3 regions of the Shewanella psychropiezotolerans genome follow, and region 2 is predicted to be linked to each of the others. Evidence: predicted binding sites of a transcription regulator. Region 2 holds the regulator's gene; each other region holds the start of a gene.

Region 1 (11,014 bases), 2.8 Mb from region 2:
CCCCGCCGATGTCAAGTTAGCGGCCAAGGCCCCTATACGTTACTTAGGCCACAAGGTGGGCGCTGTCGAACGTGTCACCTTGAATAAAGACCTGATAAGCGTCAGCGTTGATGCCTATCTATATGGGGATTATGCCCAACATTTTACTCAAGAAGACGCCGAGTATTTCCTCGTCGACGCTCAAATTTCTCTCGCCGGTATTAAAGCGCCTGAAACCTTAATAACCGGCCCCTATATCGGCGTCAAACCTGGGGTAAGCACTCAAATCCGTACTCAGTTTATCGGTGAAGTGACCCCAGTTATACAGGCCAAAAAAGACTGGTTACAATTCACTCTCGAAGACACTAATCTGGGCTCAATTAAAGCCGGAACCCCTATTGTTTTTAGGGGCATAAGCATTGGTGCTATCGATGCTTATCAGTTAGCCGATACGGGTAACTCGGTACAGATGTTCGCCCATATCGATGGGGAATATCGTCACCTGGTCAACCAAACTAGTCAATTCTGGGATCTGTCTGGTGTAAAAATCGATGTAGGTCTCTTTTCAGGAGCTAAGATTGAGACAGGTTCATTAGAGAGCATACTAGCGGGTGGCGTAGGTGTAGTCACCGAGCAGCAAACCATGACGAGTAACATGCTGACATCAGACGCGAGTTTCACCTTACATAAAAAACTCGAAGCTAAATGGTTAACATGGGCACCAGTCCAACTCAGCCAACAATAACCTCACAAATTAAGCATGACCAGGAGGAAAATATCCCCCTTCTGGCTGCTCTTTATTCGGCTCATTAACTATGCTCTCATTTACCAACTAAAGTGCTTATACTTACTTAAATCGGTATTAGTCTGGGAAGCTTAGATTGGTATTAGTCTTGGGAGATTTATGTCTAGAGAAATAATAAAAATAGCGGCAAAAAATTTAAAAAAAGCCGTTCCTTTGATGTTGAAGCACCAAATTCCCACCACGCCAACCAATTACGCGCTCTGGTATACCTATGTCTCAGAGCAAAGCCCAGAATTAAATAAACGACTCGACACGGTTATTGAGCAGCATCATACCTGCCCGCCCGTGAATGCAGAGATGCTATATCGTGAGTACGTGTCAGATCCCATCGAAGTCGATGTCCTCGACATGCGACAGAACCTTGAGGCTATGGCGACAGAACTATCTCACTCTCTCAAGGATACTAACTTAGACGCCACTCAATTTCAGCGCCGTATCGACAGTAATTTCGAGAAGTTAAACCGGATAGAAGAGGAAGGCGTCAGTTTAGAGAAGGTACTCGGTATCGTCAGAAGCTTAGTCAAAGAGTCCGACGACATACGTTCGAGCACACAATATTTCACTGGCCAACTCAGTAAAGCCCAACAAGAGATAGATGCATTAAAGCAGCAACTCGCAAAATCTGAACAAATCATGCTGTACGATGCACTAACGGGTATCTTCAATCGCCGCGCATTCGATAACGATCTAAGAGGCTCCCTGAGTCAATCACCTGACGGCTTATGCCTCATCCTGGTGGATATTGACCATTTCAAGGCATTTAATGACAATTATGGTCATCAATTAGGCGACCAAGTCCTTAAAGCGGTCGCTAAGCGATTGCAGGAAGCCTGCAGAGATGGTGCAAAAATATATCGATATGGTGGAGAGGAGTTTGCCGTCATCATACCTAGAAGCCAACTTAGCTCCTCTCGTCATCTGGCCGAAGCCATGCGCAGGGGGCTGGAAAAAGTCTCCCTTAAAGATAGAAGAAAAGACGTTAGAATCAATAAGATCACTGCATCATTTGGCGTCGCACAGTGGGATAAAAACCTCGAGGGCGCTGAGCTTATAGAGAGAGCGGACAAACTTCTCTATGAGGCCAAACGTCTGGGGCGAAACAGGGTCATGCCCATTCCCAGCTAGAACATTCGTCGCTACACAGGCAGCGCCCTCACTATGAGTCTATACGGGCTGCCTGTTTGTAGGGCATTAAATGGATAACAAGTGATCAGGGTCAGCTGGTCATGATAACTTGGCATCAACGCACGAGTGTCAGATTCGTGCACAATTTGAGTCGAGGATACCCGGTACAGACTCGTCTGCTTATCTGCGTCTTGAAATTTTAGCACCCGTCCTGCTTTAATCCCGTTAAGCACAGAAAAGTGCGTATCATTATGACCCGCTATGATCCTGTTCCCCCCTTGGGTCTGCAAGCCTCCGCCCTGAACCATAGTTGGCCCGAAGGCTAGATTTCTGCCCGATGCACCGGACAGCACATAAAAAGTTCTGTCTTCACTGTCTACATTATCTGCCGTCATCAAGGTCAGTTTAGCCACAGGGTAAGTATCAGCCCAGCTCCATGGTTTATGGGGTCGCTTATCCTCTAAGGTTTGTCGCCATGCTTGCTCAATGAGATATTGTGCGAAGTACGCCTTAGCCTGCATATATGAGCCTCCTCCCAAGAATAACAGTCCGGTCAATATCACAGTGCAGCAAAGCCCGGTTCGCCAGCCCTGTAAACGACTCATGTCTCCAGGCCTTTTGCTGACACATGTCCGTCACCGCCAGTCTTAATTGACACTGTTTGTCGCCTTTTCTGAGCAGCTAAACTACGGAGCATACTCAACCCAGCTCCCTTATCAAGGCTAAAGCTTGCCAGATAGGCTAAACCTAGACCCAACAAGATCATGCCCATCATGATAAGCAAGCGACTCTCCCCCCCAGTCTGAGGCAAATAGCCCACTGGGGGTTGCCAGCCAAATGGCGTGGACTGCACCACACTGGCATTATTTGACACCACAGACGAAGGCTTTGCAGGAATGCTCTCAACCGCCACTAAACTAGTATACTGGCTCACCAGGTGATATTTGAGCGCCAAAGCCGTCACCTGTTTTTTTACTCTGGCTTGGTTAGCCCCATTTTTACTCATCTCCAATGCGGCTATCTGCTTTCTGGCCCAGACAAGATCTAAACCTGCAGCGGATTTGCGCTCATTGAGAGACAAACTGCTATGCCAATATTGGTTACCTATCATGCCCGATACGATTAACTCAGAGGCCGAAGCCTGGTAAATCTTGGGACGCATCTTTATCGCGACTAACAAGGGTTCATTAGCATACAGATCCGCAATACTGATCGGCCAATGATCGGGAATAGTGCCATCGCCATAGCGAAGTTCAATATCAGTGATTTGAGGATGCTCAATTTTATACAGTAGCGATTCTATTTTCTGCTGCACCTCGTCCAGCTTACCTATGTAGGTGAAGCTCCCCCTACCTAGCTCAGCCGCTCTTTCCATAAAATGAGAATTAGGTGCCGAGCCTATGCCGATGGTGAACAGTCTCGAATGACCTATATGCTCCTCGATAAGACTGAACAAATCTCTCTCGTTCGCCACGGCCCCATCGGTCATAAACAATACTTGCTTCAACCGGGTACTGTCTGGGTCTGAATTATCTTCATTTTGCTGATAAGCCGAGTGCATCCCGGGAGCGAGCGCACGAGTCAGTGCAAAACCCATCTCTGTGCCCCCATCGGCCTTTAAGGTGCGTATAAACTGATTAGCCCTACCGATATTTTTTGCCGTGGCAGGCAGAGACTGTGCAGATAAAGCGTGCACATTTGAATTAAATTCGATGATATTGAAACTGTCACGCGTCCCTAATCCGGCTAATGCATAGCCCATTGCCTTCTTGGCTTGTGCTATTGCCTCACCGGACATGGACCCAGAGGTGTCGATAACGAGTATCAAGTCTCTGGCTATCGCGCTGATCGCACCAACCTCTGGGGGGATCAACATCAGTAAGGCATAGTCGCTGTCCTCTGGTGAAGAGTTTGCATCCTTATGGGTTTGGCCCTGCTGGGCATAGATGGCCGCAACGGGCTCACTCCCCGAAACAGGTGTCCATCTGAGGACAAAATCTCTGTTGGCAGGCGTATCGCCCGCTAACTTGAGCAGATATTGAGTATTAGTCACCGGCTGCTTATCAATATCATGGTAAACACTGGTTATCTCACTGAGCGCTATGCCCGCATCGAGATCTATCTCAATGTTGACCTTAGGACCTGCTGCTCTGAACTCCCCAAAGCCATAACTTGGGTCAACCAGCTGTGCCAACATTCTCTGTGTAGAAGGATAGGAATTATTCTTCCCGCCTCCTTGTTTGGGCACGTATCTTGGATTGACTAACATAGGAAACCTGAGGCTGAATTCACCTTTTTCATATTTCACCAGCTCTTGATAGCTTATCTGCACCACTAAGGTTTCACCCGGCCCCAGATTAGCAACAGATGTGGTAAAGATATTGGGTCTCGACTGCTCCACCAAGCTGGCTCTTTGACCTGTAGCTTTAGCCAGTTCAAACTGTTTTTTGGCCTCTTCCTTCTCTCTAACTTGCCCCTCTATTACCTTTTGCCCAACGATCAGGCGCATATGATCCACGGCAGCCTCATTGGGTAAAGGAAACAGGTAGCTACCATTAAGCCAATCGTCACTATCATTTATGAATGTCTGAGTCACTGTGACCCGATTAACCCAGCCAGAAACCTTCATCTGAACATCTGTGTTAAGCGGCATCGCCACCTGAGGCTCACTCTCTCCTTGCCTGTGATAAACAAAACTCCCTTGAGTTATCTCAACGGCACTCATGGCCTGAGCGACATTTATCCAAGATGCCATCATGATGACTATCCCGGATATGGCGAAGTTAAGCCCCCTCCTAAGAGGGGCTTGTAAATTCAAATAATGATCTAGACACAAACCTGTTCTCATCTTTATATTCCTTTATTATGAAAACCGCTTAATGGTTGGCAGCAATGGCCGTATCTTGTGACACAAATTTAATCGTGACCCTGCGATCGAAGAAGTCATTCTCAAAGCTCTGCTCAACGGTTATCGGCGCACTGGCACCGTATGCACTAGCAGTTAATCTTTGTTCATTCACCCCCTTGCTCACCAGGTAGTTCTTCACCTCGGCCACTCTCTGCTCAGACAAAGCCTGATTGTAGGTCGACTCTCCCCGGCGATCCGCATATCCGGTAAGATCTAACCTGAGGTCATCAGACATCTGCAGTGCACTCGCCAATTCATCCAATTGAGGTTGGAAATGTGTCTCTAACTGAGAAGAGCCTGTCTTAAATTGAATATTTAAGCCCAGCTCTAACTCCGTCAACTTCTGCTGCCTGGCCAACTTGAGTTCGGCCAGTTCATCTTGCACCGATTCATACTGATTAGAGATAAGCGCCAGAGACTGGTTATCTTCATTGAGTTGGTGAATGGTGGTTTCTTGCTCGCTTAACTTTACCTGTTGAGATTCTATCTCAGTATCATCTCCAACCGACTTACCGATAATGCCGCCGGTAAACGCACCGATGATAGCGCCAATGGGCCCGCCAACGACCGCGCCTAGGACAATTCCCGAGCCCACGCCGATCAACTCTTCATGGTGCTCTCTTTGATTTTCAGTGTCTGATGCATAGCCCATGTTCGAAAATGTTAATGAGCTCATCACTAATGCGGCAATCAATTGTTTGTTCATCTTATTATTTCCTACTGTCATTAATGTTATTTATGTGTTCTGTGAACGAAGAGTTCGCTTCAATTCGATATGAACATTAAAACGAATAGAGATGACTTTGACGGGGAGGAAAAATGGCATTGCGGGTATCAATTGTGGCAACAAAAAGGCAATCACTTAAGTTGGCTTTTTACCTCGTTGTTTTGCTGTATAGTCACACTCCAACAGGGTTATCCGGCAATAAAGTAAGCTGCCGACGATTATCAATTAGCTAGTGTCAAGATAATCGACTTTAAAAGGTTAAAGGTCATGAAACGTATCGCCATCGTTGAAGATGAAGTCGCCATTCGCGAAAACTATAAAGAAGTATTACAACAGCAAGGCTACAGCGTCCAAGCGTATGCTAATCGCCCTATGGCGATGCAGGCTTTTTTGACCCGACTCCCGGATCTGGCGATCATAGATATCGGGCTAGAAGATGAGATTGACGGTGGGTTCACCCTGTGTCAGTCCCTCAGGGCCATGTCGAGCAACCTGCCTATTATCTTTTTAACCGCCAGAGACAGTGATTTTGATACCGTATGTGGTCTCAGATTGGGCGCAGATGATTACTTGAGTAAGGATGTCAGTTTTCCACACTTGATTGCCAGACTGGCCGCCCTTTTTCGTCGTGCAGAGTTGCAGGGCAAAGAGATATTAGATGAAAACCTGCTGGAACGAGATAAGCTGGTCATCGACATCAACCGCATGCAAGTGTATTGGAACAAGACGCATATTGAACTCACTGTGACCGAATTCTGGATGGTGCACGCACTGGCAAAACGCCCTGGGCATGTTAAAAATCGACAAGAATTAATGCAGGAAGCTAAAATTTTTGTCGATGACAGCACCATCACGTCTCATGTGAAACGAATTAGAAAGAAATTCCTCGCCCTCGACGCAGATTTCGACTGTATAGATACCGTTTATGGTATGGGATACCGATGGGACCCTCAGGGCTAAGCTCGACTAATCAACGCCGCTTAATATGTTTAAACAAAGAGTATCGCTAGTGTTATATCGCCTCTTGGACATCAGAGCTAAAGCCTCTATGTATGCTTTCCTCATCGTTAGCAAGACAAAAAACAGCATGCGCAAGCATTGGGGCTGGTTAAAAACAAAACTGGTCAAGATAACCCCGGCCAAATTTTATAAAATAGCGAACAGGCTGAGCGAACTCTTTTTTCTGCTGAAACACAAATTATCTAAATTTCATCCTCCCATAGGCCTGAGATCGAAAGTCGCCATCTTATCTTTATTTCTCCTCTGCCTGCCCTGGTTAGGCTATCAATATGTGTGGGAGATGGAAAAATACCTGAGATACGGTCAGGAAAAAACACTCGAAGGCACCACGCAAGCGCTCGCAACCGCACTGCATGAACGCCCTAGCCTCTTTGACATACAGGCCAGTTTTCTTACTCAGGTAGAACAGGGGCGCGACCTATATGCTTACCCTTTAGCCGGACCCATTCAACTCGATGGAAAATTGAGTGACTGGGCCTCTTACCGCCACCGAAGTATCAATTATGGCGAAGACCATCTGATCTTTAAACGTTCAGCCGACGCTCCATTAAACGTCAGTTTTAAGCATATGGTAGGTAAATATGCTGGTTTCCTCTACGCCTTCTTCGAAGTGACAGATCCTCATGTGATCTATCGTGGCAGCAACAGTCTCAAAATCGATGTCAATGACCACCTGGCCATTGCCACATTGGCTCCCGATGGTAAATTCAAACGCTATATCATCGCCACTCAAAGAGATGGCTGGGTGAGTTCATATAAGCTGCCTGAAAACCCTAAAAAAAGAATGCCTGTCACGCCAGAGCTTAAAATTCAGGGAAAGTGGATTAAGACTGAAGCCGGTTACAATGTTGAGATACGCATGCCGCTGGATATGGTAGGTAGCAAACTGGGTTTCGCCATCTATGATGTCAATAATAAGCAGACACGCACTCTGGATGCCATCGTCGGCACATCGGCCATCGATGATGTAGAAAATTTGGGTACAGTCCTGGTGCCTTCTCCTGAAATAGAAAGCATCATCAAAGGGATGAGCCATAACAGTTCGCGTATTTGGGTAGTCGATAAACATGGACGCGTATTAGCCAAGTCCGGTGACATTCGTACAAGTAGCAGTGTCTGGACTCGAACTGTCCAAGACACACCCGATGACTCGTTTTGGGGTCACTTTAAGCGGGACTACCTTCACCGCTTCTATTATAAAATCTTAACCACCCCACCAAAAGATTTTATCGACTCCCTGCAGGACTCTACCGTTCTCAAAGGAAGTCACATCAAGAATGCACTCGCCGGCAGACAAGGCTCCACCTGGCGATTAACCCCGGACAATAAAGCCGTCATACTGGCAGCAGCCAGTCCCATCTGGATTGACGATAAGGTCATGGGGGTGGTGATAGCCGAGGAGACCACACATGGCATTCGTACTCTGCGTAACAAGGCGCTAGAGAAATTATTTAACGTCATCCTGACCATCATGAGCATGGGCACCTTAGCCCTGTTCTTTTTCGCTTCCAGTATATCCAGCAGGATAAGAAAACTCAGGGATGAAACCGAAGAAGCCATAGACAGCCAAGGCCGGATCAGAAAAACCATCCAGGGCTCTGAAGTCAGAGATGAAATTGGCGATCTTTCGAGGAGTTTTGCCAGTATTGTCGGCCGTCTGGGCCAATACACCCATTACCTGGAGAATATGTCTTCGCGCTTATCTCATGAGCTGAGAACCCCTGTGGCCGTAGTGCGTTCTTCATTGGAGCATCTGAGCCTACAACAATTAGATCCTGACACCCGAAAATACGTCGATAGGGCGGAAGAAGGCGTTAGCAGACTCAATATGATCCTCAATAACATGAGTGAAGCCACGCGTCTGGAGGAGAGCTTATCTCAAGCCGAAGTGGACATATTTCCCCTATCCAAGGTCATCTCAGGTTGTATGCAAGGTTATCAGCTCACCTATCCCAACAAGGAATTCCTAGTATCAATCATACAGGAGCCCTTGACTATGAGTGGTGTGCCCGAGTATATCGCTCAGCTCATGGATAAGCTGATTGCCAACGCGTTAGAATTCAGTACCGACAATACGCCCATTACAGTCACCCTAACGGCCAAGCACAGGCACGCAGAGCTGACCATTTCAAACTTCGGCCCCCTATTACCCGAAAAAATGGCTGAACAAATTTTCGAATCTATGGTCTCTGTACGCCAACAAAAAGCCCAAGATAAGCCCCATTTAGGCCTCGGACTCTATATCGCCCGGCTTATCACTGACTTCCACAAAGGCTCCATCAAGGCAAGAGATCTACAGACTCCAGATAAAAACGGTAAAGCTGGCGCTAATTTAGTCAATTCAGGCGTAGAGATCTTGGTGTCACTGCCTTATATAAAAGATTGAGCATCATCATAACTCACTGAATGTTGGTGAAGCGCTCTATCTATCTATCTTAAAAAGCAGAGATAGAGCAAACAGCACTCACTCTTCTCTTTAGCCATTTAGATGTTAAGATGGCTAAAACCCATTATTTCTCCTACTCGTTTCTGGAAGTATGCCCTATGAAAAAAGAAACCAAGATCATCAGCGTTGGACGTGACAAGAAATGGACTAAGGGTGTGATCAATCCCCCTGTATTTAGAGCATCGACCATGATCTTTGACACTATGGAAGAGATGCGTTTTGCCACCAAGAACCGCGCTAACGGCGAAATGTTTTATGGCAGACGTGGTGGCCCCACTCACTTTGCTTTTCAGGCGGCTATCGCCGAACTGGAGGGTGGCAGCGGCACTGCACTCTACCCATCTGGATCTGCGGCCATCAGCGGTGCACTATTATCATTTTTAAAAGCAGGCGATCACCTGTTGATGGTCGACAGTGCCTATGAGCCAACCCGAGATCTGTGCAACAAGCTGCTCGCAGGTTTTGGCATAGAAACCACGTATTATGATCCCATGATAGGTGAAGGCATCGCAGAACTTATCAGACCGAACACCAAAGTCTTGTTCTTAGAGTCACCTGGCTCAGTCACCATGGAGATTCAGGATGTCCCGACCCTGAGCGCAATAGCACATCAGCATGGCCTCATTGTCATGCTGGATAACACCTGGGCCTCACCGATAAATTCGCGTCCTTTCGAGATGGGCGTGGATATATCCATTCAAGCGGCCACTAAATATATTGTTGGTCACTCAGATGTGATGTTAGGCACAGCGACGTCAAACGACACGCACTGGGAGCAACTGAGAGAGAATAGCTATCTCATGGGACAGTGCACCTCCCCCGATGACGTCTATCTCGCCAGTAGGGGGCTGAGAACCCTAGGCGTGCGAATGCAACAGCATGAACAGAACGCGTTAAAAGTGGCAAACTGGTTAGCGACTCGCCCGGAAGTGGATCACTTAAGGCACCCAGCATTTGAGACTTGTCCGGGTCATGAGTTTTTCAAACGAGATTTCAGTGGCTCCAACGGCCTATTCTCTTTCGTATTAAAACAGGGCGACCTTAAGTCTGTTACCGCCTTGGTGGAAAACATGGATCACTTCAAGATGGGTTTCTCATGGGGTGGGTTCGAGAGTCTGATCTTAGGCGTCTTCGGTATCGACAAGATCAGAACGGCCACAAGCTGGGATAGCAGTAAACCTCTTATTCGACTGCACATAGGTCTGGAAAATGCGGATGATTTGATCGCCGATCTAGAAGCGGGATTCGTTCGGTTTAACGCAGTGCTAAACCGCTAACATATGCTACACACTGAAACCGCCCTATTGGCGGTTTTTTTATATCTGCTCAATTTAGGATTCAGAAACAGATTATAGATTAGATATAAGCTAATTCATTACCCAAGAGAATGGCTCACCAAGTTCAACTAGATCTCCATCGATAATGACCAGGCTGGTATTATCACCACAAAAATACACTCCGGATAAGTGAATCGCATCGCACGCTAATAACTGCTTCAAGCTAACTTCATTGAAGCCTGACTCCAGTTCCAGATAACAATCGAGTCTATCACCTAACTTGCTGTACATGTGTTGAGTAGGTATGTAGTAATCTCTGGCAGGATCTGGCTGTGAGGCGATATAGCCTATGTGTTTCGAGCTTGAACCCTGTGCATCCAACACATATTTTATTCCGGCAAGGCCATTTTCAGTATTTGGATCACTAACCAATGCCAACTTCATATCGATGTCTTAATTATCTGAGGAATGAACCAGAGTAATCACATACCTACAATGCTACAAGCTCATCTCATTATTTTGCCATAACCTAATCGCTCTAAAATAGGTTTTTCAGATTAATTGTGATTTCAGTTTATTGCTTGTCGCTTTAACGTTTATTTTTCACACAAAAGATTCATTAATACCCATTTTTGTCAATTGACTGTTTTTTGTTGGCCTCATTTATTGCTAACATGATCAATTATCTTGCCTTTTGTTTCTTTAGATTTTATTTTTGGGATTTTTT
Region 2 (11,014 bases):
GAAGACAGAGAATATACCCAGTACAGAGTGACGGCTAAAACAGACCATCACTCCTGGCTACATAGCGATGTTATTCCGAGTTTCAAAGAGACTGTAACCTTAGCCAATCTTGCCATTGCCCGTAATTATCCTGAGTATCTGGGCGACCGTGATGTGGATATCGTTTTTGTTTCCGATTTCTCTGGCTCCATGGATCAACATGGAAAAATTAATAGTCTTAAGGAGGCGATAACTCAGGTTGCGGATGAGATCTTAGTGCCCCGTGACGGAGAGACCGAAATTCGTAATAGGATTGCTTTAGTCCCCTATAACATGCGAGTCGTAGAGGGGGGAAGCAGTAGAAATGTTTGTATGTCTCAGCTTAAGTATCGAAATCCAAGTGGAAAAACAGGTAGTAATTACTCTGATTATGAATCGATAAATTGGAGAGACTGGGCCAATGAAAGCTATAGCCAGGTTGATCGTTGCGTTAATAACAGTCGTAAGTGTAACGGCTTACCCGGCTCCAGATCCGATGCTCGTACGGTGAGGGCTGTTGTGGATGACGCCCCTTCAGCTTATTGGAGTTCGAAGTGGCCAGATAGTGCTAACTGGATAGATTATAGCCGTACCGTTGCTGATATTTTTACCGAGAATTCTGCAGATATTCAACATAATCCTAGCTACCAAAGGCTTTATAGTAGCTCTATGTGTAACGGTAATTTTTGGTCGATTCCGCTGACAAACCAAGAGTCACAGATAGACACAGTGAGTCGGATGTCCCCTAATGGGGGGACCTCTGTTTATCAAGGCTTGCTGAGGGGGGCACAAATCTTAGATAAGGGCCGACCAGTGAACCCAAGTGAAGAGGAGAGTGAGGAGTATAACAAGCGCCTTAAAATGATCCTTATCCTTAGCGATGGTATGGAATCTCCCTATGAAAACACTTTCTCTAAGTTGGTGAATAATTATGGCATGTGCGACAAGATCAGGTCTCAATTTAATGATGGCGAACTTCCACTGCATATGGGGGTGATAGGGATTCAATTTAGTGCTTCGGGGCAAAATGCCTTTAAAAATTGCGTAGGCGCAGACAACATCATAGATGTGGATGACTTAGATGATTTGATCCAGGAAATTTTAGACTTAATTAAGAAAGGCGCCAAGAGTGATGGCATCAGTAAACTTTATTATCGACATACAGAGAGTTAAATTGCGATGACAAGAATATTTTCTACCTTATTAATCTGTTTCACTCTGGTCTCGGCCTTAAGCGGGTGTGCTCAAGATGTACAGCCTGGGGTTGAGATACAAGCTGTTGAAAAAGTCCAATATGACCTAGCTTCTTTTTGTTCTACTAAGAGTCACAGTATTAGTCAGGATGTGACAATTTCTGATGTTACCGCATTAGCGAATCATAGAGATGGAAGGTTAGTGATCATGCAAAAGGTTAGTGATTCAGAGGTCAATAATAGGCTACTTAAATTGGCAAAAAGCCAAGATGTTTATCCTGCTTGTATGGAATATTTGTCGGCTAGCGGTTTAATGAGAGTCACACCAGAAGGGCAATTGTTGGCTCGGGTTTACTTCGATTTTGACAGTGAAAAGTTAACCTCAGAATCCCGTGATATTTTAGCTAAAGTCGCCGAAAAGTTGGCGAGTCACCCGGATATTATTAGGCTTGAGGGAAATACCGATAGCAAGGGAAGTGTCAGATATAATGATGCTCTGGGATTGCGCAGAGCCGTAACTACGCAGGATTACCTCGGTAAGCAAGGGGTGAATGCGGTGCAACTTAAGAGCGAAAGCCTTGGCGAGGCTAAGCCTTTAGCCAGCAATGATACAGCCGAAGGCAGGAGGGTGAATCGACGGGTTGATCTCCTCGTGTCTCCCCAAGAGGAAAACTAAGTTTATGTGTTAATTTAGGTATAGGGCCTGAGGGCTGCTTCATCCTCAGGTTCTGGCGCTATTTCCCAGTGTACGCCTCCTAAATAACGTCTAAACAGCTAATGACCTAGTGTCATTAGCCTGCCTTTTAACTTCTTAACTTTGGTGTATTTGTTTCTGTGTTTGATGACTAGAGAGTGGTCGATACCTCCTTTTATCTCCTCTAGCATAAAGACAAATATCAGCCTGTGGTTTTAAGATAATTCCTAGGTCTTACTGCTGAACATTTTATGGATTATATGCTTTAGGTCTATATGGAAAATAGACAAATAACAGTGCTGAATTTAGCTGTTTCTAAACTAGATTCGTTGGCGATATAACATAATAAATATTCATATTTATTATGTGGTTAAGTTAGATAATTACTTGTGGTGGAAGCCTGTTGAAAAAAAGATCAAAATAAATCGATACAAGTGTTGGTTTTTTGAGCGTTTATCGTACACAATTCTGAATGTTGGACTATCTTTAAATTCGACTGTTTTTATGTCTCTCTACTTATTTTTGTGAGTATTATTCAGAGCGCTACGCTGAATAATACCAAGTAGGAAGCAAGGTAAATAACATAAGAAAATAAAAATAAAGATAAGGGCTGAAAGGATGAAAATGCTCAAACTTGCACTTAGCTGTGCACTGATACTCTCCCCGTCGATGGCTATCGCAGGGCAGCAATACTACGAGGCTCGCAGCGATGCCATGGGCGGCGCTGGCGTGGCATCATCAAACCGTGAGGGGGCAGCCTTCATCAATCCCGCTCTATTGGCCCTGCAAGCACCTAAATTCAATAATTTTGCTATGTTACTACCCGCAATCGGAGCCGATGGCGCCGATAAAGATCAGATGGTAGATAAGTTTGATTCACTGCAAGACTCCTATGATGCATTAGATGCCGCCATCTCTGCCGGCAATGCAACCGCAGTCGATCTCCATCGTGGTGAGCTGGTCAGCGATCTCGAGTCTTTAAAAGATAATAATGCCTATGTGAGTGCGGGCATTGGATTTTCTATCGTATTACCCACACATAAGATGCCTATGGCGGTATTTTATAAGAGCTATATCGATGCAATAGGAGTCGCTGCTATCGCCCAGTCAGATATAGATAGTCTCAATGCATTAGATCCAGATAATCCCCCAGCACTGACAGACTTAGATTCACAAGGTGCTGTAGTTGCTGGCGTGGTTTCTGATTTAGGCGTAGCCCTGAGTTTTCCACTTTCAATCGTCAATATGCCCATTGCGGTTGGGATATCGCCTAAGCTTCAGCTGATAGACACATATAACTACGTAGTAAGTGCCAATAACTTCGAAGCCAGTGATTTTGATGATGCCAAGTACAGAAACGACGAAACCACATTTAACCTAGATGTTGGTATCGCGATGGAGCCTATATCTGGATTAACGGTAGGCCTGTCAGGTCGTAATCTTATTAGCCAAGATGTCGAGACCGTAGAGACCCAAGGCCGTAAATTTACCTATCAGGTTGAGCCACAATTTACTGCAGGCATCGCCTATGATTGGGAGAGTATAACCGTAACATCTGATATCGATCTTAACGCTTATAAGCGCTTCGAAGAAATTGGTGCTACTCAGTATTGGCGCGTTGGCGGAGAGTTGCAGGCTACGGATTGGTTTGCACTGCGTTTAGGTTATCGTCATGACATGAAAGACAATACGGCAAATATCTATTCATTAGGGACAGGATTTGAATTTGGGCGAGTCTTCTTTCTGGACTTTACCGGCATGGTCGGCAGCGATGATGCCATCGGCGGTGTACTACAAACGTCATATCATTTTTAAATTTAAAGAAGGTTCGAGGACGCGACTACGTCGCTAGGAGTCCGTTCGTAAACTCACTTCGAGAAGTTCGCCAACAAGTAGGCTAGGGGTAAGAGCAACAGCCTTTGACCTGTCTTTTCCTCGCAGTCGCGCAGCGACGTCCTCGAAGGCGCTTCTCAGCCGCTCTCGTAGGGCAAAGCCCGTCCTAGTAGCTATCCCAATTCCATTAACGACTTTACTGCCAATAAGCTTGCACAGATTGAACATAAGATGAGTGTTGCCTTACGAGTCTTATCTTTATCAACATGTCCTATCAGTCTTCCCGCCACCACATAACCTAAGATCACCGAAGGTAGAAGCAGCAGCGACAGCCATAGATGCTTAATGCTGAGTAAGCCTGTGATTGCCAAAATAACCAAGGCGATCATTGAGCTGAAGATGAAGAAAGCCGATAGCGCAGCACGAAACTGACGGGCGTCTTTTCCTGCAAGCAGAATGGCCAGTGGGGGACCACCGATAGCGGCGATATTGCCAAATACGCCTGATATCACGCCGGCGCCAAACAGGCTCTTGCGGTTAACGGCTATGTTGAACTTAAGCAAACTTAATATGACCGCCGCGGCAACTATGCCCGATATGGCCAGCCCAAGAACTGGTTGTGGTGCATATATCAATAAGCCCGCACCGATAAACCCTCCTGGTATTCGCCCAAGCAACGCATATTGCAGCCCATTAAACTCAAGGGCACCTCGCTCTCTAAATAGGGTCAACAAAGAGATAGAGAAGCCCATGATGATAACCGGGGCTGGTACTAGCTCAGGATCGACGATATACAGCAGGGGAGAGGCGACAATGGCTAAACCGAAACCGATAAGGCTCTGGGTCAAGGCTCCACAGAAGATAATGAGTGAGGCTAGGGCGAGGGTCGTTGGGTCTATCATTGAAAGCACGGCATTTTCTCTCAATTATTAATGTATTGTGGGTGGAGAAGGAGTTGGCGTTATTAATTTTTAACAATAGACTCGAAATTAAGCTGTTAGTTGGTCTCGATTGTTTCTTCAGGGTTATCTTCGGGGTCAATAGTCGTGTAGAAGTAAACAGGGATCGCAATGCGATCCCTGAAACTGACTGGTCAAGCGTTAAGTGAGTCCGATTACTCCACATCTTCCCACTCAATACCCATCTGATCCATCAAGCGCTTCACTTCGGCTGGGATAGTATCAGGCTTATCTTTAGACAAGTCATCGTCGTTAGGTAGAGGCTGACCTGTGTATGCATGCAAGAATGCCTCACAAAGCAATTCACTGTTGGTGGCATGACGCAGGTTATTCACTTGGCGGCGCGTGCGCTCATCGGTAAGAACCTTAAGTACCTTCAAGGGAATAGAAACAGTAATTTTCTTTACTTGTTCATTCTTCTTGCCGTGTTCAGCATATGGGCTGATATAATCGCCATTCCACTCAGTCATTGACTCACCTGTATATTCAAATTTCGGGGCAGATTTTAACCCTTTAAATTGTACAGTCAAATTATTGCCTCTTATTTATGACAATTGCAAATAGATTTCCATATGTTTAGACGTCTAAACGTCTATATTTGGTTGACGCTAGGCTTCCCCTTAGGTACATTTAGACGTCCAGACATCTCTTGCCACATTTTTGTTGGTAAGAAAGGTGTTCAGTAAATAGTTTAGGAGTAGTAGATGACCGAACGTAAGTTAGCCACAATTGCAGTGCGTCAAGGGATTGAGTCCGATACCCAATATGGTGCTGTGGTGCCCCCCATCTATTTGTCGACTAACTACTCCTTCGATGGGCATAAGAATCCCAGAGACTATGACTATAGTCGTTCGGGTAATCCGACTCGCTCTATTCTAGGTGATGCTATCGCCGCTCTGGAAAAAGGTGCCACTGGCGTGGTGACTTGTACAGGTATGGCTGCGATTACATTGGTGACTAGCCTGCTTGGCCCTGATGACCTGCTTGTCGTCCCCCATGACTGTTATGGCGGAAGTTATCGTCTGTTTACTAACTTAGCCAAGAAGGGAGCCTTTAAACTTGCAGTGGTCGATCAGACCGACGGTGCAGCACTCGAAGCCGCCATTGCCCGTAAGCCTAAGATGGTTTGGCTGGAAACACCATCGAATCCTCTACTGCGTGTCGTCGATATAGAAGCAATTTCCAAGGCGAGTAAGTTGGTCGATGCCTTAGTGGTAGTCGATAATACGTTCTTATCGCCAATTTTGCAGCAACCACTGCTTCTCGGTGCCGATATCGTTATTCATTCGACCACTAAGTACATTAATGGTCATAGCGACGTAGTCGGTGGTGCCGTCGTCGCTAAAGATGCCGAGCTAGGTGAGTTATTACATTGGTGGTCTAATACCTTAGGTCTAACAGGATCAGCCTTCGATAGTTACCTGACCCTACGCGGCATTCGCACCTTAGCGGTACGCATTCGTGAACATCAGGCTAATGCTCAGCGGGTGTTAGCGGTATTAACTGCCAGCGAGGCGGTCGATAAGGTGTATTATCCGGGCCTGAGTGATCACCCTGGTCATAAGATCGCGGCGAAGCAACAGAAAGGCTTCGGTGCCATGCTCAGTTTCGAGCTGAAGGGTGGAGAAAAGGAGCTGGTTGCTTTTCTTGACAAACTTTCTGTGTTTTCTCTTGCAGAAAGTTTAGGTGGGGTAGAGAGTTTAGTCGCAGTTCCTGCGACAATGACCCACAGAGCTATGGAGCCAGAGGCTCGAGCAGAAGCTGGGGTAAAAGAGACCCTAATCCGTCTTTCAGTGGGTATCGAAGATGCCGATGATTTAGTTGCCGATATTGAAGCTGGACTCGCAGCAGCGGCGAGTTGTTAATCTCGGTAGATAGGAGTTAAAGATGGCGCGTTGTCATTTGCACAAATTTGGTGGTTCTAGCTTAGCGGATGCAGATTGCTACCGCCGTGTTGCTCATATCCTTCTCACTCACGGCAACAGCGACGATCTCGTCGTGGTATCGGCCGCAGGTAAGAGCACCAACTTTCTTTATAAACTGCTGGAACTCAAAGACACAGGTCAGCTATGGCAGGAAGAGCTGCAGGTGTTGATCAGCTTTCAACAGAATCTAATTGAGCAGCTACTTTCTAACGAGCAGGCCAGAAGCCTGAGAGAGCGCTTGTCTATCGACAAGTATCAGCTCATTAGCCTATTTTCTCTAGAGGCGTTAAACGAATATAAAAGAAGTGAAGTGGTGAGTTTCGGTGAGCGTTGGTCTGCTCGTCTTCTGGCTGCATTACTCAGAGAGTCGGGTGTTGCTGCATTGGATATCGATTCCAGAAGCTTGCTATTAGCCGATGAAGGAGGCGTGCCGCAGATCAGACTCGATGAGTCACGAGCACGTGTTCAGAAAGCTCTGGATGAGCATACCAGCGAAAGATTAATTATCACGGGTTTTATCTGTGCTAACAGCCGTGGAGAAACCTTGTTACTTGGCCGTAACGGCTCAGATTATAGTGCGACCTTGATTGCCAGCTTAGCCGATATTGAACGTGTCACCATCTGGACCGATGTGGAAGGTGTGTTCAACGCAGATCCAAATAAGATTAACGATGCCAAGTTACTTAAGAGCCTGTCGTTAGATGAGGCTAACCGTTTAGCGCATCTGGGTTCACCTGTGCTGCATAACCGTTCCCTACAGCCCTTATTCGATACTCAAGTGAGTCTGGCTGTTCGATCTAGTTATGCGTCTCATACCGATTTCACTCTGATCGCACCTAAGAGCTCTCAAGCCAGTGCGCCAGTGGTGACGAATCTGTCCAGTGTTTCCCTGTTTAGCTTCAGGATAAGTAGCGATATTGCTCATTTGGCTGAGTTATTGGAAAGTGCTGGTTTAATTCCGTTAGCCCATTGGAAGTTGGCTCATAATCGAGTCGAGCTCGCCTTTACTCACGAGAATCAGAAACAAGTTCAATCCATATTGGAGATAGATGGCTTGGCCATCTCTGAGATACATCTTCGAGAAGATCTAGGCTTAGTCGCCTTGGTCAGCGCCGATGCTGGGCTTTACCGCCGTGGCTTCGCTCGCCTGTTGAGCCGGGATGCAAGGCCGCTGTTTAAAGATGGCTTGAGTCTGGTGACCTTAGTGCCGACATCACAAGTTAACTTGCTGACTCAAAAAGTGCATCGTCGCTGTGCCGGCCCGCGTAAGCGCATCGGTGTGCTCCTGCTTGGAGTGGGAAATATTGGTGAGACTTGGGTGGATCTATTCAGTCGTGCTCGAGTCGCACTCAATAAAGAGTTAGAGGCTAGCGTGGAGCTGGTGGGATTACTCAGTTCTAAGAAAGCCTTGTTAAAAGAGGAAGGGATAGATCTCGATTTCTGGAAACAGGCTTTTGAGCAACAAGCCACCCCTTGGCTCTATGATCATATGTTTGAGCAGCTGCAAGCGCTCGAATGTGACGAACTCATCGCCTTAGATATCAGCGCTAGCGCCGACTTAACTTTGCAATATCCTGAGTTCTTCTCACGAGGTATTCATGTGGTTAGCGCTAACAAACTGGCGGGTTCAGGCCCCTTAGCTTTCTATCGAGAGCTAAAGCTACAGCTGGGGAATCGCAGACTGTTTTGGCGCTACAACGCCAGTTGTGGTGCGGGTTTACCCGTACAGCATGCATTGAACGATCTGCATAACAGCGGTGACAGTATCGAAGCCGTTGGTGGCATCTTTTCTGGCACCCTGTGCTGGTTATTCGAGAAGTATGACGCTAAGAAACCGTTCTCAGAACTGGTGTTGGAGGCCAGAGGATTAGGTATTACCGAGCCGGATCCCCGCGATGATCTGTCAGGTCGAGACATGCAGCGAAAATTGTTGATCTTGGCCCGTGAGATTGGTCATGAGATTGAACTTGAAGATATTGAGCTTCATTCATTGGTACCTGCTGATTTAGCCGATATTCCTTTGGAGCAGTTTTTAGCACGTATCGACGAGCTAGACCATGAGATGCTACAGCAGTTCCAGGCTGCGGCTGAGCAAAGTAAGGTCTTGAGATATGTTGCCGGACTCGATGTTGTCGATGGTCAGCTTAAGGCCGCAGTTGGCATGGAGTGGGTCGATACTCAACATGCCTATGCCAATCTAACTCCTGGCGATAATGTTTTTGTTATACGCAGTGCTTTCTATCAAGATAATCCTTTGATCATCAGAGGCCCTGGTGCCGGCCGCGAAGTAACGGCTGCAGCTGTGCAGTCTGATCTGGCGCAGATCTGTCGGGATTTAGTGCAAGAATAGGTATCGTAAAGAAGGGCGCTGCACTACGAGAGCGTTCGCAAGCTCACTTCGAGGCCGATGCGCTTCGAGTACGCCACCAAGTTGGCTGCTAGAGAAGATCAACAGCTTTTTCTCGCAGCGGCTTGCCGCGCTCTCAAAGGCCACAGGCCGTCCTAGCAGTGACGAAGTCACGTTCTCGTAGCAGCTTTGCTGCGTCCTAACAGGGGAAAACCCCTTCTCTGAGGCATTTCCCTGCCGCCCTCTAGTGACAAGGTCGCGCTCTCGTCTCTCATACCTGATCTTTAATTTGCATTTAGTACTCTATTTACTATTGACTTCAAACTCAGTTTCACTAATATGGATATCTAGACGTCCAAACGTCTAGATGGTTTTTTTATTTTATGGTTAAGTAAAGCAGTAGAGGGAATAGGAATGGGTTTTCATCACGCACAACATTCAACATCACTAAATCAGAGCTTGGCTGAGCTTAACGGTGATATTAACGTTTCTTTCGAATTTTTCCCTCCTGCATCACCAGAGATGGAAAAAATTCTCTGGAATTCTATTCGTCGTCTAGAGCCATTAAAACCTAAGTTTGTTTCTGTGACTTACGGTGCGAACTCAGGTGTTCGTGATCGCACACATGGGGTAATTGAGCGTATTCAGAGAGAGACGGATCTCGTTGCCGCGCCTCATTTGACCTTAGTCGATGCCAGCGATGAGGAGCTTATAGAGCTTGCTAAACATTATTGGAACTCAGGTATCAGAGACATAGTCGCGCTACGTGGGGATCTTCCCGATGGCAGCCCTAAGCCGACCCGTTTTGCTAATGACTTGGTGCGTCTATTGCGCTCTGTTGCCGATTTCGATATCTCGGTGGCGGCTTATCCTGAAGTTCACCCGGATGCAACTAATGCTCAGGCCGATTTAATCAATCTTAAGAAGAAGATAGATGCCGGGGCCAATCGCGCCATCACTCAGTTTTTCTTCGATGTCGAGTCCTACCTCAGATTCCGTGATCGTTGTGTCGCCGCCGGTATCGATGCTGAAATCATTCCTGGCATACTGCCTGTGACTAACTTTAAACAGCTTAAACGTTTCGCTGGTATGACTAACGTCTCTATTCCCGGTTGGTTACATAAGCAGTTTGAAGGCTTAGATGACGATCCCGCGACCCGTCAGATGGTAGGTGCTAACGTGGCCATCGACATGGTTAAGGTCTTGTCTCGTGAAGGTGTTAAAGACTTCCATTTTTATACCCTTAATCGTGCCGAACTGACATATGCAATCTGCCATACCTTAGGTGTGCGCCCTGGGAAATAGATTTTATCTTGTGCTGTGAGGCTGTGAGGCTGTGAGGCTGTGAGAGTTAGAATTTGGGTGCCCTGTCTTGTGATAGGGCATTTTTGTACTGGATTGATTCAGAGCAATTGCATGGATAGCTATTGAATGGGATTTGTATCAAGTTCAATCGTACCTCTACGATAAAAACAATTAATTTGGGGTTAACATGTGTACCTTAACCATCTCGTTATTGTTAAGTAGGCAAGTGATTGTTGGTGCCATGACGGAGGGAGAGGCAATGCCTGCATCGGCCCAGCGAACAGGTTCAGAAAGGGGATATCGATGGAGTTATGGGCCATATAGCGGGCAAGCTTACTGCAAGCGAAATCGATGCCCTATCGTAGTACTTTGCCACATTCAAATAGGGAGTTGTTCATGAATTTTTTTAAAAAAGCTTTAGTGGCCTCGGCCTGGCTAACAGTCATATTTGCTGTCCTATTCTCTTATGTCTCCATTGCTTAGGCAACGGAGTTGCAAGACAAGCAGGCTGAGCTTATCTCTGTGCCTAAGAGTATCTGAAACCAAGAAGTTTAGCCTCTACCCCGGAGGGGGTATTTGGCGATAAGGTTCGCTTGGGTTATAAAACCTTCGTTGATACACAAGGTTTGATGGGGAAGCAGGTGAGGAATGATGCAGGCTATAAATCAATTTAAGGCGAGCTGTCACTGCGGTGCTGTCGAGCTTAAGATAAATTTACCCGAAGGTTTAGTCGACCCTCG
Region 3 (11,014 bases), 2.2 Mb from region 2:
GCGTCTTTCATTTGGCTTTTTAGCTGATCTACTAGGCTCATAATAGATTAGTATAAACGTACGCGACGAGCGTTTTCGCGAGAAAGCTTCTTAGCAAGACGCTTAACTGCAGCGGCTTTAGCACGCTTACGGCAAGTCGTTGGCTTCTCGTAGAACTCACGAGCGCGAACATCAGCTAAGATACCGGCTTTTTCACAAGAGCGCTTAAAACGACGTAGAGCTACGTCAAATGGTTCATTTTCGCGTACTTTAATTATTGGCATACGCCATCACCCCTTAGGTGTAGTTTGTAATGAGTCAATTTTTGACTCAAGTTAATTTAAAAATGGTGCGGAATTCTATACCGAATTGAGCGTGTTTGTAAAGTATATTTCGCGATCATATCCTAGATCCTTTCACCGTCGCGATCCTATTTTAGATCTCGGTTAAGTCATGTTTGGGATATTTCGCGTGTACCCGCTAATAATCACTGTAATTGATACCATTATTAGGAGGACCAAAATCAGCAACAAGTCTATTGGTATAATTAAAGCACAGCAGGTAGAATTAGCAGCCTTTTATGACACTTTGACGGGATACGATGCGGGTTTTAGGTATTGAAACATCTTGCGATGAAACAGGAATAGCCGTTTATGACGACGAGCTAGGCTTGTTATCTCACACATTATATAGCCAAGTAAAGCTACATGCCGATTACGGTGGGGTTGTACCCGAGCTGGCATCTCGCGATCATGTGAGAAAAGTGGTGCCCTTGATTAAGAAGGCGCTTGCCGATGCTAACAGCACAATGGATGACATAGATGGAGTCGCTTATACCACAGGTCCTGGTTTGGTTGGCGCCTTATTAGTCGGTGCCTGTGTGGGGCGCTCATTAGCCTATTCATGGGGTAAGCCTGCCGTTGGCGTGCACCATATGGAAGGTCATCTCTTAGCCCCTATGCTAGAGGATAATGTGCCTGAGTTTCCTTTTCTCGCGCTGTTAGTATCCGGCGGACACTCTATGATGGTGGCCGTTGAAGGTATTGGACAATATGAAGTGCTTGGCGAGTCTGTTGACGATGCCGCAGGTGAAGCATTCGATAAAACCGCGAAACTCATGGGGCTAGATTACCCAGGTGGGCCAAGGTTAGCTAAGCTGGCAGAGAAAGGTGAGACTGGCCATTACCGTTTTCCTCGTCCTATGACGGATAAGCCAGGATTAAATTTCAGTTTTTCTGGTTTGAAGACCTTTGCCGCCAATACGATTGCCAGAGAGCCCGATGATGAGCAGACCCGTGCCAATATCGCACTAGCGTTCGAAGAAGCTGTGGTCGATACACTTTCTATTAAGTGTCGTCGCGCACTAAAACAAACCGGTTATAGCCGCTTAGTCATTGCCGGAGGAGTGAGTGCAAATTCGCGCCTGCGCAGCTCGCTAGCCGAGATGATGCAAAATTTAGGCGGAGAAGTTTTCTATCCCAGAGGCGAATTCTGTACCGATAACGGCGCCATGATCGCTTATGCCGGTTTGCAGAGACTGAAGGCCGGTCAGACAGAGGATTTAGGCGTCAAAGGTATGCCACGCTGGTCCCTAGACTCGCTGCCTCCGCTATAGGTTCTAATATGCTACGAGCTATAAGCTGGAAGAAATAAAAAACACCTGGTTTGCATCTGCAAACAGGTGTTTTTTTGGGTTAGGCTTGCTAGAACTGGACAGCCCCCAGAACCCTAGACATTTGGCAGTCTCATTTTGAAGCTGCTTTAAACGTTTCTGGAATTGGTATTGCTCCCCTTGTGCCTGGCTTTGTTATGGCCCATGTTAACGTGATAAATTTTTAACTCTCTTTGGCACAGGTAAACGCATGAAAATTCGGTTTATTGTATTCGTTTTATGTGTGTTCATTTCTGCATGTTCCGGCCCTAAACTTGAACCGCTTTCGGCGAGTGCCGAAATCATGGCCTTTGGCGATAGTCTTACTTATGGCAAGGGGCGAGTGAAGGCGGTGACTATCCAGCGGTTTTGGCTGAATTGACTGGCCTCAGGGTGATCAATGCTGGTGTTTCAGGTGAGACAACCTCACAAGGCTTGACCAGGCTAGCTGAACTACTTGTTCGAGAGACGCCTGACTTGTTGATTTTACTCGAAGGTGGCAATGATTTTCTGCGTAATCACGATATAGCCAAGACCAAAACTAATCTGGCGCAGATGATCGAACTGGCTCATGCTAAGTCGATTCCGGTAGTCTTGATTGCCGTCCCTCAGAAGAGTATTTTTTTATCATCGGCGGCGCTCTATTCAGAGCTAGCTGATACGTATAATGTTATGCTTCTAGAAGAGGCGTTAACGGACTTGCTCAAAACCCGGTCAATGAAATCTGATACGATTCACCTTAATGATGCAGGTTACCGCGCGCTAGCTGAGACGATTTATCAAGGACTCGAAGATGCAGGCGCGATATAATTCATCGAATATGTGCTATTAATATGTGCTATTAAGGTATTGAAGATACCAAATGTGAAATATAGTGCCGATATCTTCAGACTTTAGGTTGAATGCCGCTAATTTATGGAATGGTTGATAACGCTCTTATTTAGTCTTAATTTCGGGGTTTTCGTCCGGTGATTTGACCTTTGGCAGAGAAATAGAGTTAAAGTATTCATTTAGACGAAATCAACTTGACCCAAGTGGCCTTTTTATGGGTAAATTCCCTGATAACAATTGGTGTTGTGCCAAAATAATAAATGTAGGTTAAAACTTCCCATGACAGATCTTGAGCATAAGGTATTCACTCAAGTACGCGCAATTATTAGTAATGAAGAGCAGGTGATTGGTCGCCGCGGAATATTGATTCCATTAAAGAAGGCGATTATCGCCGATGGTGATATTCGAAATGTCATCGATATAGTCTCTTCAGATCCTGCTTTAGCAGCTCATATGCTTTGGCGCAGCAATTCGGCGATTAGCGGTGCAGGTATTACCACTAAGAACCGCTCATTGAAAGATGCCTTGGTTCGATTAGGTCAGGTGAACATATATCGTTATGCCTTTACCTTCTATTTGAAAGAGCGCCTCGATGAATTGCCCCAGCCATATAAGAAGTTAGTGCACGGGTATTGGTCATTGACTGAAAGTATCGCTACCGATGCCGTCGATAGTTTGCATCAAATGGAAGGGGTGGATATCAACCCGGATGAAGTGCAGACCTTAGCCTTGTTTAGTGTATTCGGTGAGATTATTGCCTTGACTGCATTTGCCTTCTTAAATGCCGAGTCGGAAGAGTCGTTTCCCCTGAGCATCATCAAGTCGCTTATCGATAACCAGAAGCAGACTTTGACCATAGAAGCGTTTGAATCTTTGGGTTTAGATGAAGAGCTTAAAGATGAGTTTATGATTGCCCATAATCTCAGACAGACTCGCAATGCAAACTCGCCAGGTCTAGTGCTCAGACGCGTGCTTTCGATGAGAAATCAGCTGCTGAATCCGTTGTAAAAGAAGGCTCGAGCATCTGGCTGTAGCTCGCGATAGCCCTGTCTTTATAGCAAGATCCTAGGAACTCACCGTTAGAGCCTAGGATCTCGTTCTTTCATTTAATTCAATTGAACTTATGCTGTTTTGCTAGTCCTTCTTTGGCTACTAGCTTTAACCACTGCTGCGCCACTCGTGCGCTAGAGCTATCTTTGCGATATGCCCCAAACAGCGGACGCTTTAATCCCTCAGGTCCTAGCTTGATTGCGGTTAAGTTCAAACCATAAGACTCGCTGATTGACCAGGTTGGTAGGGCTGCCACACCATCTTTGCAGGCGATCCTTTGCAGTAGCATCATGGTGAGATCGCAGCTGATCTGCTCACCGGCTTCCACTCCCGCAGGCTCCAGGAAATGACGGTAAAGATCCAGACGTTGCAGCGGCACTGGATAGCTGATAATAGCAAGTTTCTCGAGTTGCTTAGGCGTCACATATTCCAGCTTGGCCAGAGGGTGATCGTTGGCAACCACGAGCTGAACTTCAAAATCGAACAGATGCTGATAGGCAATGGATTGTCCCGGAACAGGATCTGATGTGAGTACCACATCGAGTTCGCCAATCTCCAGCGCATTGAGTGAATCAAACAGGTGTCGGCTGGAAAGGTCTAAATTCACATTTGGATATGCCGTCCTAAACTGCTCCATCACTGGCATCAACCATCGAAAGCAGCTATGGCATTCGATGCCTACCGCAAGTTGATTAAGTTCGTCATTGAGTCCCTGCTTGAGGTCATATTCGGTTTCGACGACCTTAGGTAAGATCTCTTCGGCCAGATTGAGTAGCCGAGCGCCTTCTTGCGTAAAAGAGAGAGGTTTACTCTTTCTGATAAAGATTGAGGAGTTAATCCGGGTCTCTAACTCTTTTATCTGATGAGAAAGCGCAGATTGAGTGACGAAGCGTTTCTTGGCTGCACCAGCGAGACTTCCCGTCTCTTTTAAGGCTACTAGTGTTCGTAAGTGTCTAAGCTCAATCATATAATACCTACTTTTGTTCAACGTGAATTTTACTCATGTTGCGCTTGAAATCAATTCGTTTGTCAGAAGATAGACTATCACAATAAACTTCTAGACGTCCAGACGCCCAAATGTGTTTTTACATCGAAAGATGTTACATCACCAGGAGTCACTGATAAGACTCTGGCGCGTTTACTTTGAATTCTGCTCATATTAAAGCAAAAAGGTATACAATATGCAAACTTCGAAAGAGATACAGATAGCTAACCTAGGGTTTCCAAGAATTGGTCGTCAACGTGAGCTGAAGTTTGCTCAAGAGAAATATTGGCGTGGCGAGACTAGTCAGGCTGAGCTAAAAAAAGTGGCTAAGGAGTTACGTCGTACTCATTGGGAGTGGCAGGCACAGGCCGGGGTTTCCTTGTTGCCCGTGGGCGATTTCGCCTTCTATGATCAGGTGCTGACTCTGAGTGCGACATTGAATGCCATCCCTGAGCGTCACAGAAACCAAGATGATGCTCATGTTGATCTCGATACCTTGTTTCGAGTCGCACGAGGCCGTGCACCATCGGGTAAAGATGCCCCCGCTGGTGAAATGACTAAGTATTTCAATACTAACTATCACTACATAGTGCCTGAGTTAACTGTAGATCAAGAATTCAGTGTAGCGTATGAGCAGTTTTTTGAAGAAGTTGAAGAAGCAAAAGTACTGGGCTATGCCGCTAAACCTGTACTGTTAGGTCCGGTTTCTTATCTGTTTTTATCTAAGGCTGTTGGCAGCGATTTCGATAAACTTTCACTACTGCCTAAGCTCATTAAGACCTATGCAGATATCTTGGCTCGTTTCAGTGAGCAAGGTGTAGACTGGGTGCAACTCGAAGAACCTGTTTTAGCCCTTGAGCTTGATGCCGATTGGCAAGCAGCTATTTCTTCTGCCTATGAGGAACTGAAGTCATCTGAGGTCAAGGTATTACTGGCGAGTTACTATGGCACCATTGCTCATCATCAAGCATTGGTTTCAGCCTTGCCTGTTGCCGGTCTGCATTTGGATCTTGTCACGGCTCCCGAACAGCTTGCAGAATTTGCGGCAAACTTACAACCTGAGCAGGTGCTCTCTTTAGGTGTTATTAATGGTCGTAACGTATGGGCGGCAGATATTGACTTGATTGCCGAGCGTATCGCTCCTGTGGTGAACGACCTTAAGGGACGAGTCTGGATCTCTCCTTCTTGTTCACTGCTTCATAGCCCGGTGGATCTCGATGTTGAAACTGAGCTGGCTCCGGCCCTGAAGCAACAACTCTCATTTGCGAAACAGAAGCTCTCTGAGTTGACTCAACTGAAAGCGCTACTCAGCACTCCTGCGGACAGTGCCGCTAAAGTTGAAATAGACACCATAGTGGCAACTTGTGTGGCGCGCAGAGAGGCTCGAGAAGCCGCCGCCGATCAGCAAGTTATCGACAGAGTTGCGGCTCTTAATGCGGATGATTATGAGCGTGATACCGTGTTTGCTAACCGCCAAGCTATACAACAACAGAAGTTTAATTTACCCCTGTTACCTACGACAACCATAGGCTCGTTCCCACAGACTCCGGCAATTCGCGGCCTGCGTAGTCGCTGGCGTAAAGGTGAGATCACCCAAGAGTTTTATAACGACCAACTACGCCAGGTGACCAGAGATACGGTTGAGCGTCAGCTTAAGTTAGGTATTGACGTACTGGTTCACGGTGAGGCCGAGCGTAACGACATGGTCGAGTATTTCGGCGAGCAGCTTCAAGGTTTCGCCTTCACTAAATTTGGTTGGGTCCAGAGTTATGGCTCACGTTGTGTTAAGCCGCCACTTATCTATGGTGATGTGTCACGCCCTGAGGCTATGACAGTCGAGTGGGCGCAGTATGCTCAGTCTCTGACTGACAAGCCAGTTAAAGGCATGCTAACGGGGCCGGTTACTATTCTGCATTGGTCATTTGCCCGTGAAGACATCAGCCGTGAGGAGATAGCGACTCAAATTGGTTTGGCCATTCGTGATGAAGTCGTCGACTTGCAAAATGCGGGGATAGGCATCATTCAGATAGATGAGCCAGCTTTCCGGGAAGGTTTGCCTTTGAAGAAGAGTGATTGGCAAGCCTACCTTAAGTGGGCGGTTGATTCATTTAAGTTGAGCGCCGCAGGTGTCACAGATGAGACGCAGATCCACACTCATATGTGTTACAGCGAATTCAATGAAACTATAGCGGCCATCGCGGCCATGGACGCCGATGTGATCACTATCGAGACCTCGCGTTCTCGCATGGAGTTACTCACGGCCTTCGAAGATTTCGCATACCCGAATGAGATAGGTCCAGGTGTTTATGATATTCACACACCAAACACGCCAACGGTCGATGAGATGGTTGAGCTTATCGAGAAAGCGGCCGACAAGATTGCCGTACGCCAGCTTTGGGTTAACCCGGATTGTGGCTTGAAGACGAGAACATGGGATGAAGTAGAGCCAGCCCTTAAGAACTTAGTTCAAGCGACTAAGGTGTTGAGAAGAAAGTTGGGATAAGGCTGAGAAGTTCCGAGCTTCGAGTCTCGAGTTCAAGACAGAGCTGAGACAGCTGTAAGCGATAAGGTCAAGCTAAGGCTGATAAGTAACGAGTTCCTAGAATCTAGATTCTAGGAACTCGTAGTCATCTTCGAATGAAGGTGACGTTCTACTAATCTTATGGCGTGAATCCCGCGTAATGTATTCCCGAAAGATGTGCCATCTCTCTGTGCCAGGTGGCTAAGTCATCTTTGTTAAAATCACTCAAACTATGATGACCACAGGCGCGGGCCATAACCTGCATTAGTTCCACCGATGCAGTGAAGAAGTTAGCGAGTTGCATCGATGCCTTGTCGGTATTGAGTTTCTTCCTCAGCTCCGGGTTCTGTGTGGCTATGCCGGAAGGGCAGTTGTTGGTGTTACACATACGGGCGGCTACACAGCCTATGGCTTGCATGGCGCTATTAGAGATAGCGACGCCGTCGGCGCCTAAGGCCATGGCTTTGACAAAATCCATGGGGACACGTATTCCACCTGTGATGATTAAGGTGACTTTTCCGCTGGCACCTTTTTCATCTAAAAATCGACGAGCACGAGCTAAGGCTGGGATCGTGGGTACGCTGATATGGTCGCGGAACATCTCCGGAGCCGCGCCAGTTCCGCCGCCGCGGCCATCTAATATGATGTAATCGGCAGTGGCGTCCAGGGCAAACTGGATATCACGTTCGATATGGTTGGCACTGAGTTTAAACCCTATGGGCACGCCGCCACTGATCTCACGGACACGTTCTGCGAAACGCTTAAAGTCGCATGAATTATTGAGTTCCTTAAAGGTGGGCGGTGATATGGCTGGCTGACCTTCGGGAATGCCTCTTACCTGTGAAATCTTCCCTCGGTTTTTTATTCCCGGTAGGTGACCTCCAGTGCCTGTCTTTGCCCCTTGTCCGCCTTTGAAGTGAAAGGCTTGAATAGAATGTAGTAGCTCTTCACGATAGCCAAACTGGGCGCTGGCGAGCTCATAGAAGTAGCGGGAGTTTTGTGCTTGTTCCTCGGGGAGCATGCCACCTTCGCCAGAGCATATTCCAGTGCCAACAAGCTCAGCACCCATAGCCAGGGCTGTTTTAGCTTCTTCGGAAAGTGCGCCGAAACTCATATCCGAAACAAACAGTGGGATCTTGAGCTTAAGCGGCTTACGGGCTTCGGGGCCTATGATCAGTTCGGTCGAGACGGCTTGGTCTTCCTGTAATGGCTTAGTGGCCATTTGGGCCGTCATTATCTGGATATCATCCCAATGAGGCAGTAGATGACGGGGTACACCCATTGAGGTCATGGGACCATGATGGCCAAGTTTTGACAGGCCTTCTCGGGCAAGTTGGTGGATAAATTCCACCGTAGGTTCCTCTAGTGTGGCCTTAGCCAAGGGCATGGCGTCGGATTTGGTATCTTTAGCCGGGCCTGGTCCCTCTTTGCCAACCTGTTTGGCGGTGAACTGTTTATGAGTGCCGTCACAAAAGGGGGCATTAGCCGTGTGCTTGCAGGCGCAAAGATATGCATCGCCATCTTGCTCTGCTGTGAAGGCCTTAGGTTTAAATGAAGTGCCTGCATGTGAGCCATCGCAGAAGGGTTGCTTCTTAGATTGGCCGCAGGCACAGAAATAATATTCCTGACCCTTGGTGAGTTCGACTTTCTTAGGTTTATTGTCTGCAATAATCGGCTTTGCATCAGTAGAATGTGGGTTGCTCATACCTTCTCCTTGGCCATTTTCAACTTTGTTAGATGAATTACTACCACGGCTCTTATTCTGATTTCACTTACTTTTATAGAAATAGTCACCTGTAATAGGGGGGCTAGTAAATGTGCTGTGTTCAATAAATAACCTTATAAAGATAACTTAAGATAAGCTTGTGTGTCATGCAATAGATTGTTTTTTATTCACTTAGTGAGAATGAAAATCGATTGAGAAAATAAAAATATTTTTTATGAACTATTTTTGCCTTTATCCGGTCTTATCCAACAGGCGCATCTGAGCTCCACTGTCAGATCCCATTAGCAAACCTGGTTTCAGGTTTGCGTTTCTAGCCCGAATGTAAGTTTACGTTTCAAAAAGGACATTATTCATCAATAAGTTTTTTGCTAACCAAACAGGAAATCGTTGGACGGTACTGGTTTTTACCATACTGACGCTATTCTGTTTGACCCAAAATAGTGGAATTCTTAACCTGCTACTCAATCAACAGAGTGCGCAGGCGATGTCGGCTGCTTTACTCCCAGCACATGTAAGTGCAGAGTCGAATGTCAGTGCTAGTGCAAAAGAGCTCACTCAAGGCGCAGAGCTTAAAGCGTTCGAATTCAAAAAGTGTGAATTATCAGAAAAGTCCATGCGTGTGTGTATGGATGCACCCAGTAGCTTACCTTTTTTGGTACTGCTTTTTTTACTCCCCTTACTTCCCCTCGTGTATCGTGTCATCACACGCTATCCAGAGCCTGGCGAACAAGCTAAACCCAGGCGAATACACCTCTCCTTGTGTCGCTTTCAAGAATAAAAACTCATCTGTTCTACTGAGAGATTAAGTCACTTTAATTACGCTATTTAGCGGTTATTGGGTCAATTTTGTTCATCTTTTGGCGTTACTGTATCTGAGACTTAGGCTTATCACATTGGCCACATGTATTGGATTTACAGTAACAAAAGCCTTAGCTGACTAGTTTGAAAATAGCCCGATAATCATAAGTGACTTACCTCTGGACACGTTGCTCTCGCAGCGTATTTATCATCATGTAGATATTTACTGCATAAGCGTTATCGCCTTAGGTGAGACCTTAGCAGGCTAGCCCGTCATTGACGGGATTTGAGGTTATTTTGAAATTAGATAAAGTTTTGTTAGCTAGCGTATGCATTATGACGCCTTTGGTTGTAGCGACTGTGGTTTTTCCAGATAGAGTTTATGCTGATGGGAACAAAAGTGTAGAGGCTGCTGTGGCTGTGAAGGCTGCAAGAGTCACCGCACACGAATATCATCATAACTTTAAAATTAAGGGGCGGGTCGCGGCAAAAGAAGACGTTGCTCTGCAAGCTCAAGTCACAGGTTATCTAGTGTCCAAGCATTTTAATGAGGGAGATATTGTTGCCGAAGGCGAGCTACTGTTTTTACTCAATGATAGCCGTTATCAGGCAAAACTGTCCCATGCAAAATCTCTGCTGGCTAGCGCCGAAGCTAATTTGAATGTGGCTAATCTTGATTATAAACGTGGGCTATCTTTACTGCCTAACTCCTCGATAAGTGAAGCTGAAGTTGACCGTTTCCTTGCTGAAAAACAATTAGCTCAGGCGCAAATAACGTCGGCCAAAGCACAAATTCAGTTAGCTCAAACCGAGTTGGATTACACCCAAATACGGGCACCATTTTCAGGACGGATCAGTAACAGCAAGGTGGCGCTTGGTGAGCTGGTATCACCATCGAGTGAAGCGCTTGTGGATCTTGTGACTGTGTCACCAATCGATGTCAGTTTTCAGGTGAGTGAAACGGTTTTCCATCAGACCAAAAAGAAATTACAAGCCACTGGTGCTCAATTGCCCTCCGTCTCGCTGTTTTTTACTTCAGGCGAAGCTTTTTCTGAAATTGGTGAGATCACTTATTTAGGTAATCGTGTCGATAAAGCGACGGGCACAGTTGATGTTCGCGCCGAGTTTAATAACCAAAAGCAGCTGTTATTACCTGGACAATATGTTGAACTCACTGTGACCGAAAGTCTGGCTGAATCTGTGTTGTTACTGCCTCAGCGTGCCTTGTTGCAAGATTTAGTGGGATTCTATGTATTTGTAGTCAACGCTAATGAGCGAGTCGAACGCAGAGATATTCGTATCGGTGAGCAAGTGCGCGATCAGGTTATCGTTAATGCGGGGATGACGGTTGACGAAGTGGTGATCACTCATGGTCTGCAACGGGTTAAAACCGGCTCTTGGGTTAAGGCCAAGTTGGTTGATGCTGCTAACGCTCAAGTGATGGTGGTAGGCGCATGATCAGTAAGTTTTTTC

Evidence for each region. Region 2 encodes MetJ, which represses methionine synthesis genes. Its sites were predicted from a motif close to TAGACGTCTAGACGTCTA; they were not measured.
Region 1: a site for MetJ is predicted at 9,050-9,067, ahead of FM037_RS12095 (cystathionine beta-lyase). Genes of this name have one in related genera too.
Region 3: a site for MetJ is predicted at 4,562-4,579, ahead of metE (5-methyltetrahydropteroyltriglutamate--homocysteine S-methyltransferase). Genes of this name have one in related genera too.

The regions. Positions count from the first base shown of each region.
Region 1 is NZ_CP041614.1:2,716,509-2,727,522, reverse strand. It holds gene FM037_RS12130 (MlaD family protein) at 1-724, shown strand, start outside; gene FM037_RS12125 (GGDEF domain-containing protein) at 884-1,909, shown strand; gene FM037_RS12120 (class GN sortase) at 1,921-2,514, opposite strand; gene FM037_RS12115 (marine proteobacterial sortase target protein) at 2,511-4,757, opposite strand; gene pdsO (sortase-associated OmpA-like protein PdsO) at 4,786-5,523, opposite strand; gene pdsR (proteobacterial dedicated sortase system response regulator) at 5,812-6,504, shown strand; gene pdsS (proteobacterial dedicated sortase system histidine kinase) at 6,554-8,950, shown strand; gene FM037_RS12095 (cystathionine beta-lyase) at 9,109-10,287, shown strand; gene FM037_RS12090 (hypothetical protein) at 10,378-10,731, opposite strand.
Region 2 is NZ_CP041614.1:5,546,372-5,557,385, reverse strand. It holds gene FM037_RS24275 (pilus assembly protein) at 1-1,191, shown strand, start outside; gene FM037_RS24270 (OmpA family protein) at 1,198-1,887, shown strand; gene FM037_RS24265 (conjugal transfer protein TraF) at 2,524-3,720, shown strand; gene FM037_RS24260 (sulfite exporter TauE/SafE family protein) at 3,912-4,649, opposite strand; gene FM037_RS28665 (hypothetical protein) at 4,694-4,846, shown strand; gene metJ (met regulon transcriptional regulator MetJ) at 4,853-5,167, opposite strand; gene metB (cystathionine gamma-synthase) at 5,402-6,562, shown strand; gene FM037_RS24245 (bifunctional aspartate kinase/homoserine dehydrogenase II) at 6,585-8,972, shown strand; gene metF (methylenetetrahydrofolate reductase) at 9,384-10,274, shown strand; gene FM037_RS24235 (GFA family protein) at 10,923-11,014, shown strand, end outside.
Region 3 is NZ_CP041614.1:1,312,901-1,323,914, forward strand. It holds gene FM037_RS05810 (GatB/YqeY domain-containing protein) at 1-41, opposite strand, end outside; gene rpsU (30S ribosomal protein S21) at 48-263, opposite strand; gene tsaD (tRNA (adenosine(37)-N6)-threonylcarbamoyltransferase complex transferase subunit TsaD) at 581-1,594, shown strand; gene FM037_RS05825 (GDSL-type esterase/lipase family protein) at 2,000-2,440, shown strand; gene FM037_RS05830 (HDOD domain-containing protein) at 2,741-3,469, shown strand; gene FM037_RS05835 (LysR family transcriptional regulator) at 3,573-4,478, opposite strand; gene metE (5-methyltetrahydropteroyltriglutamate--homocysteine S-methyltransferase) at 4,711-6,999, shown strand; gene FM037_RS05845 (glutamate synthase-related protein) at 7,157-8,722, opposite strand; gene FM037_RS05850 (hypothetical protein) at 9,171-9,521, shown strand; gene FM037_RS05855 (efflux RND transporter periplasmic adaptor subunit) at 9,839-10,999, shown strand; gene FM037_RS05860 (efflux RND transporter permease subunit) at 10,996-11,014, shown strand, end outside.